Regions from separate parts of the Paenibacillus sp. FSL M7-0134 genome, predicted to be linked through region 1. Evidence: riboswitches for the same ligand, from Rfam matches in the RefSeq annotation. Region 1 holds a riboswitch; the other holds the start of a gene.

What was found. Region 1 has a riboswitch for thiamine pyrophosphate ahead of NSQ58_RS14595 (thiamine phosphate synthase). Riboswitches for the same ligand answer to the same signal wherever they lie in the genome.
Region 2: it holds a riboswitch for thiamine pyrophosphate, as region 1 does, so the genes downstream of both, tenA (thiaminase II) here and NSQ58_RS14595 (thiamine phosphate synthase) in region 1, are expected to answer to the same signal.

The regions. Positions count from the first base shown of each region.
Region 1 is NZ_JBBOXV010000001.1:3,236,528-3,240,350, reverse strand. It holds gene thiO (glycine oxidase ThiO) at 1-1,099, opposite strand, end outside; gene NSQ58_RS14595 (thiamine phosphate synthase) at 1,164-1,757, opposite strand; TPP riboswitch at 2,022-2,130, opposite strand; gene NSQ58_RS14590 (ABC-F family ATP-binding cassette domain-containing protein) at 2,224-3,777, opposite strand.
Region 2 is NZ_JBBOXV010000001.1:1,835,035-1,838,857, reverse strand. It holds gene NSQ58_RS08250 (NAD-dependent malic enzyme) at 132-1,853, shown strand; TPP riboswitch at 1,946-2,048, shown strand; gene tenA (thiaminase II) at 2,185-2,874, shown strand; gene thiM (hydroxyethylthiazole kinase) at 2,949-3,791, shown strand; gene thiD (bifunctional hydroxymethylpyrimidine kinase/phosphomethylpyrimidine kinase) at 3,788-3,823, shown strand, end outside.

The DNA of each region.
Region 1 (3,823 bases):
GTTCAGCTGCACCAGCCCCATTAAGCATAGCTGCCAGCGCACGCCCGGTAGCATCACTCAGCAGGACACCGTTGCGATAATGCCCGACGGCAGCATATACGCCCTCGACCCCAGGGACAGTGCCTATAAAAGGATGACCTGATGCGGCCTGCGGACGTAAGCCCGCCCAAGTGCGTATAAAAGAAGCTTCACGGACGCGCGGCAGCCAAGCAGAGGCACGTGCCAGCAACCCCTCCAAGCCTCCTACGGTCACCTCTTCGTCATATTGATGCGGAAGGCTCGTTGCCCCAATCCAAAGCTCGTTATTCTGTTTAGGCACGAGGTAAATATCATCAGCATAAATGGTGTATTCTAACGGGTGATCCTTCAAGGAGACCGCTACCGCTTCGCCCTTGACCGGATAAAGTGGATATTCAAATCCAACCTGCGCTAGCAATTTCATGCTATCCAAGCCTCCAGCAATAATGACCTGATCGCAGGAAAAAAAGCCACTATGTGTTCGAACACCGCAAACTCGACCATTCTGTATGACCAGTTGCTCTGCCTGTGTACCAGACCATACCGTTGCCCCCAGCACCGCAGCAGCACCTGCATAAGCACGGCAAAGCTGGACAGGAGCCACTTGTGTCTCCTTTGAACGATATATTGCCCCGATCGCTTGTTCATCCAAACCTGGAATTCGTCGGGCCAATTCCCTCGCATCCCACCAGATAGGACAATCATCCTCTCGCGTTTTAGCAGCTTTCCAGCGTTTTTGGCCTTCAGTTTCCGTACGGAAAGGGGTCACAAATCCTTCTGTACGGAATTCCACCGAAATACCCGACAAACGCTCCAGATCACAGACAAGCTCAGGGAATGCGTCTCGACTTATGCGAGCAAATCGTGCCAGCTCAGAGTCGGTGAACTCTTCACTTTCCGCTGCCAGCATTCCAACCGCTGCTCCTGAGGCTCCCTCACCCGGGATCAATCGTTCCAGCAAGATCGTACTTCTTCCCTCCTTGGCCACATGATAAGCAATGGAACTGCCGATGACACCTCCACCTATGACCAAGCATTCAGCGTGTCCTATCGCTCTTGCCTCTGTGTGTATCTTTGGCATTTGTTTCGTGTCTCCTCTCCATAAACCATTCTGCTTTCAGCTTGCCTCTACTCTCGTTTTCTCGCTACAGGCTGTGAACTACAAGATCTGCCATTCGCCTATATTCCATCGCAGCTGCAACGGGCGACTCAGCCTTCCATATACCAGACATCACCGCAATTCCGCTTGCTCCGGCCCTATAAAGCTCCGGGATATGGTGCGGTTGTATGCCGCCCAGCGCGATCACCGGAATGTTCGACAGCCTGCAAATATGTTCAAGCTGAGCTAAACCCCGCGGTACAATACCGGGCTTACAATGGGTCTCATATACGTGACCATAAAGTACATAGTCCGCTCCTGCCCGCTCGGCAGTCTGCGCCTCCTCCAAGGAATGCACAGATACTCCACAGCGTGTACCCTTTGGAAGCAGGCTTTTCACATCCGCTACAGGTAATCCATTAGCTGGTAGCTGGACGGCTCCAACCAAAGTAAGTAAAGCTACATCCACACGATCATTTACTACAATTTGTTGCAAAGAAACTCCCTGCTCCACCATGCTGCGAGTCAAAGAAAGCAATGCAGAGGCACCATTCTGTTTTAAACGCGCGTGTACATAATGAACATACGGACAAATCACAGCAGCCACTTGGGCTGCTTGTGCAAAAGTGCCCTTTTCCATCGAAATTGCGTGTAATTCGATTTTGTCTTCACCTCACATTGGACTAATGGATCTAAGCTTAGTCAGCCACGTCTACCAGCAGTAATGAAAGGGGATTGTATGTGAATCGTCTACGGAAGCTCGAACAACTTAAAGTGAACGAAACGCAAAAAAACCACTTCCCCAAGGAAGTGGTTTAACGAACGTCCAATAATCGAACGGACAATGATATCCGTATACGTGTATCGTCCCACGCACAAACAAAAATAAGATGGTGTTGCCTTGTTTGTACGGCGCTCACTTCCCTACGCTGGCATAACCCAGATCAGGTGCAAAGGGTCCGAAATCCATTTATTCCGTCTCAGCCGCATGGGCGGCTCCCCTAGTGTGACTATTTTATTGTATAAGCTAAAGATAGCTTAGCATATTTTCCTAATTCTGCAAACCCCACTTCGTGTGAAATATGCAGAATTGGATTTAGTTGATGTTAGTTAACTTTACTTGACCACTCTTCCACATTCCACGTTTTGGTTACCCAATCCTCGTAAAAGTCCGGTTCGTGAGATACAAGCAATACGGTCCCTTTGTATTCCTTCAAGGCACGTTTCAGCTCATCCTTAGCTTTAACATCCAAGTGGTTGGTAGGCTCATCGAACAGTACCCAGTTGCTTTCACGCATTAACAGTTTGCAAAGACGGACTTTAGCCTGTTCTCCACCACTGAGCGCAGATAGCGGACGCGTGATATGCTCATTCTTTAAACCGCAACGCGCCAAATGCGCTCGTACTTCATGCTGGTTCAAATGTGGGAATTCATTCCACACATCGTCAATCGGTGTAATTTTCTCCGCCTTTACTTCCTGCTCAAAATAAGCGGGCTGCAAAAAATCACCTTGATAGGTTTTTCCACTGATTGGCGGTATTTTTCCCAATATGGTTTTGAGCAATGTCGATTTACCGACACCGTTGTAGCCAACAATAGCAATCTTTTCGCCACGTTCAATCGTCATGGACATTTTAGGCAAAAGGGCATGCGTATAACCAATCTCAAAATCAATACCCTCAAATACCGTCTTTCCGCTTGCACGTGCTTCTTTGAATTGAAAGGTTGGCTTCGCAGCTTCTTCAGGCTTATCTATACGTTCGATCCGATCAAGTTGCTTTTCACGGCTCTTTGCTCGGCCTGATGTAGAGGCACGCGCTTTATTACGCTGAATAAAATCTTCCTGTTTCTTAATAAAGTCCTGTTGCTTCTCATAAGCATCAATATGCTGAGCTTTGTTCAGATCCGCCATTTCAAGAAACTTTTCATAGTTAGCTGAATAACGGGTCATCTTGGCAAATTCAAGATGGTAAATAACATTAACGACCTGGTTCATAAACTCAGTATCATGTGAAATAAGAATAAAAGCATAGGGATAATCCTTCAAATAGCGCGTAAGCCATTCAATATGCTCTACATCCAAATAGTTGGTAGGCTCATCCAGCAGCAGGACATTTGGCTTTTCCAACAGCAACTTAGCAAGAAGCACCTTTGTCCGTTGCCCACCGCTAAGTGCAGATACATCCCGATCCAGTCCTATGGCCGACAGACCTAGTCCATTCGCCATTTCTTCAACCTTCACATCAATGAGGTAAAAATCCCCCATATCCAGTTGCTCCTGAATTTCACCCATCTGTTCCAGCAGCACTTCCAACTCTTCAGGAGAAGCATCCCCCATCTTGTCAGTAATCTGCATCATTTCCTTTTCCAATTCCAACAGAGGAAGAAAAGCGTCTTTCAAAACATCACGTACCGTTTTGCCCGGTGTCAGCTTGGTATGCTGATCCAGATAGCCGTAACGTACACGTGGAGTCCATTCCACTTTACCCTCATCCTTAAGCAATTTTCCAGTCAGAATGTTCATGAGTGTCGATTTACCGACACCGTTAGCTCCTACCAAACCTACACGTTCCCCCGCAAGCAATCGAAAGGAAACATTTTTAAATAATGCGCGGTCCCCAAAGTTGTGAGATACATTTTCTACAGTCAATAAACTCATAAGCTGTTTTTGGCTCCTTATTGTCATCGGCGCTGCCGACTGTTCT
Region 2 (3,823 bases), 1.4 Mb from region 1:
TAAGCGACTTTCAATGAACAAGATATAGATCGAAATGGTTTAGTTCGTCTATATCTTGCACTTCGGAGCGACTGGAATCGAATTTTGTGAAATCCTTACAATATGTAAATGAAGAGAAGGAAGGTCTTTCTATGGAAGCATTTTATGTCAATCGCGATGGGTCATTATCTACTCCATTACGGGGAAAGGATGTGTTGGCAAATCCCCTTTTGAACAAAGGTGTCGCTTTTACAGAAGAAGAACGCAAGGAGCTGGGTTTGGAAGGAATCCTTCCTCCAACCGTCCTTTCATTGGAGAAACAGAGCGTACGGGCATATCAGCAGTTTCTGGCACAACCCACCATGCTGCGAAAAAATGCTTCTCTCAACGACCTTCACAACCGAAATGTCGTACTCTACTACCGGCTGCTAACCGATCATTTGAGTGAAATGCTGCCCGTAGTCTACACGCCGACCGTAGGAACCGCGATTCAAGAATATAGTCACGAGTACAACCGCCCTGGAGGCATATATTTGTCGATAGATAACCCGAACGGTATTGGACAAGCATTCCATAATTCTGGTTTGAGTGGCCATGATGTGGATCTGATCGTCGTGACAGATTCCGAAAGTATTTTAGGGATTGGTGACTGGGGCGTCGGGGGGATTAACATTGCTATCGGCAAGCTTGCAGTGTATACGGCTGCGGCAGGCATTCATCCTGGGCGGGTGCTGCCAATTGTACTGGATGTAGGCACGAATAATGAAAAGCTGCTGAATGATCCACTGTACATCGGAAACCGCCATAAACGAGTTCGCGGAGAAGCCTATAACCAGTTTATTGATACTTTTATCAGCAAAACGTTAGCGCAATTCCCGAAGGCGCTTTTACATTGGGAAGATGTGGGTAGCGTTAATGCGCGCCATATTATAGGAAAATACGGTCAAAGCATACTCACCTTCAACGATGATATACAAGGTACAGGAGCAGTGACCCTGGCTGCGATTCTTTCGGCGGTGGGTGTCACCAAGACTCCGCTGCGTGAACAAAAAATACTTGTTTTCGGCCCAGGGGCTGCAGGGATCGGTAACGCTGATCAAATTCGGGGCGCTATGATCGAGGATGGCCTTTCCGTAGATGATTCATTCAAGTCCTTTTGGGCCTTTGATTATCGCGGGCTGTTAACGGAAGATATGGAAGACGTATTGGAGTATCAGAAACCGTATGTGCGCAAAAAGGATGAAGTCAGCTCATGGACCCGGTCGGGTGACGGCAAAATACCGCTACTGGAGGTCATCCGTCAGGTGAAGCCTACGATATTGATTGGAACTTCCGGTGTAGCAGGTGCCTTTTCTGAAGAGATCATCAAGGAGATGGCAAAGCATGTAGAACGCCCGATCATTATGCCCATGTCCAATCCTACAAACCTTGCAGAAGCAGTACCCGAGGATTTGATCCGGTGGACAGATGGCAGAGCACTGATCGCAACCGGAAGTCCTTTTGAGCCCGTTACCTATAACGATACAAATTTTGAGATTGGACAGGCGAACAATGCCTTTGTTTTTCCGGGACTGGGTCTGGGTGCGATTGTGGTTAAAGCCAAAAGGATTACCCCTGCGATGTTTACAGCGGCAGCAGTTGCTGTTGCCAATGGTGTAGATTCGAATACGCCTGGCGGTGCGCTACTCCCTCATATCCGAAAATTACGCGAAGTTTCGTACGCTGTTGCGATTGCGGTTGCAAAAGCCGCGATTCAGGATCAGGTAGCGCAGGCGCACATTTCAGATGTGGAACAAGCTATACAAGATGCAATGTGGAAACCGAAATATGCCAAGGTCAAAGCAGTGGAAAGTGTAATTCATCACCCTCACTAAGCCCAAAACACCTAACTAGAGGAAATTTAATATTTTGTACACTATGTTTGACATAGCATATGAACGAATGTACAGTAATAGTCAAAAGAATAGAAGTCCACTAGGGGAGCCACTATGGCTGAGACAAGAGCGTATCTTGGACCCTTTGAACCTGATCTAGTTCGTACTAGCGTAGGAAAGTGGAGCCTTCGTATATAAGGTTTCAAGCGTTTTTTGCGTATTGGGCCTATTGTTGAAGCCGCTCCATTTTTCCGGGGCGGCTTTTTAGCGTTGTTCCGGAATTATATTCTTACAGGACTTCTTGCTCTTCAATTTAATGGAGGTGGGGAAATTGAGTTTTACACAAGAACTCCGTCGGCAGGCGGACGGCATTTTTCAAGCGATTTTTGAGCATCCCTTTGTGAGAGGTATTGCTGAAGGAAGTTTGACAAGGGGACAGCTGATTCACTATGTAAAACAGGACTTTGAATATTTGAACGCCTACATGCGGATATACGGCATCGCAATCTCCAAATGCACGAATCGGGAGGACATGGCTGTATTTAATGAACAAATCTCTTTTATTCTCCACAGCGAGGTTCATCCGCATCAAAATTTCTGTGCTGTCGCAGGGGTGAGCTATGAAGAGTTGCAGGGATATCCGCTCGCTCCGTCGGCTCATCACTATATCCGTCACATGCTGACGGTTGCGCATGAGGGCAGCCTGGGCGAGATCTTGGCTGTGCTGCTGCCATGTATGTGGACGTATGCCGAGATTGGTCGCAGGCTGCTGGATGAAGTAAAGCCGGATGAGTCTCATCCGTTCTATGAATGGATGGGCTTCTATGGAGACCAGCTTGATGATACAACACTCAAGTTCCGAGAACGTGTAGATGCTTGGGCGGAAGGCGCAACGGCTGCTGAGCGAGAGCGGATGATTGAGCATTTTATACTGAGCTGCCAGCTGGAATATAAGTTCTGGGACATGGCCTATAAGCAGGAAGAATGGCCGGTCCAGATACAGGCAGCGGTCTTGGAATAGTCAGCTTGGCAATTCGATGCGTGAAGTACAGTTAATGCCCTGTTGAACCACCAACTATAGAGAGGATAATCATTATGAGTACATGGGAAAAAAGTTATTCGGATCTCCTGACGAAGGTACAAAACAGCAAACCCCTCGTTCACAATATGACCAATGTGGTAGTCACTAACTTTACGGCCAACGGCCTGTATGCATTGGGCGCCTCCCCGGTGATGGCCTATGCACCCGAGGAAGTAGCAGACATGGCAAAAATAGCGGGAGCCGTCGTGTTAAACATCGGTACGCTGAACCGCGAACTGGTGGATGCCATGATCATTGCTGGACAATCGGCGAATGCACACGGTGTTCCGGTCCTGCTAGATCCGGTCGGTGCGGGAGCAACGAGCTTTAGAACTGAGTCGGCACTGCGAATCCTGAGAAAAGTCAAAATCTCATTGGTGCGGGGCAATGCAGCCGAAGTCGCGCATCTTGTTGGAGAAGCGCGTGAGATTAAAGGCGTAGATGCTGGTGACAGTGCTGACAGCGGAAATGTCGATCTGGCAATTCGGGCTGCTCGAACGCTCAATACAATGGTTGTCATTACTGGAAAAGAGGACGTCATCACCGATGGGGCCGAAGTACGAATGATTAGCGGTGGAGACGCGCTGCTCACGAAGGTAACCGGAGCAGGCTGCCTGCTGACCTCTGTGTTAGGTGCCTTTGCAGCTGTTGAACCCAACCTGCTGCTCGCAGGTACAGCAGGCTTGGCATTTTACGGTGCAGCAGCTTCCCGAGCCGCAGCACGTACCGCAGAGCTGGGGCCCGGCAGCTTCCAGATTGCCTTTCTCGACGAGCTCGCCAAACTACATACAGGTTCGCTAGAGGGGCATGTCACTGTCCGTGAAGCCGGAACAACCACAGCAGGTGGTGCGCGATGACAGACGTTCGTGTACCCAGAGCGCTGACGATT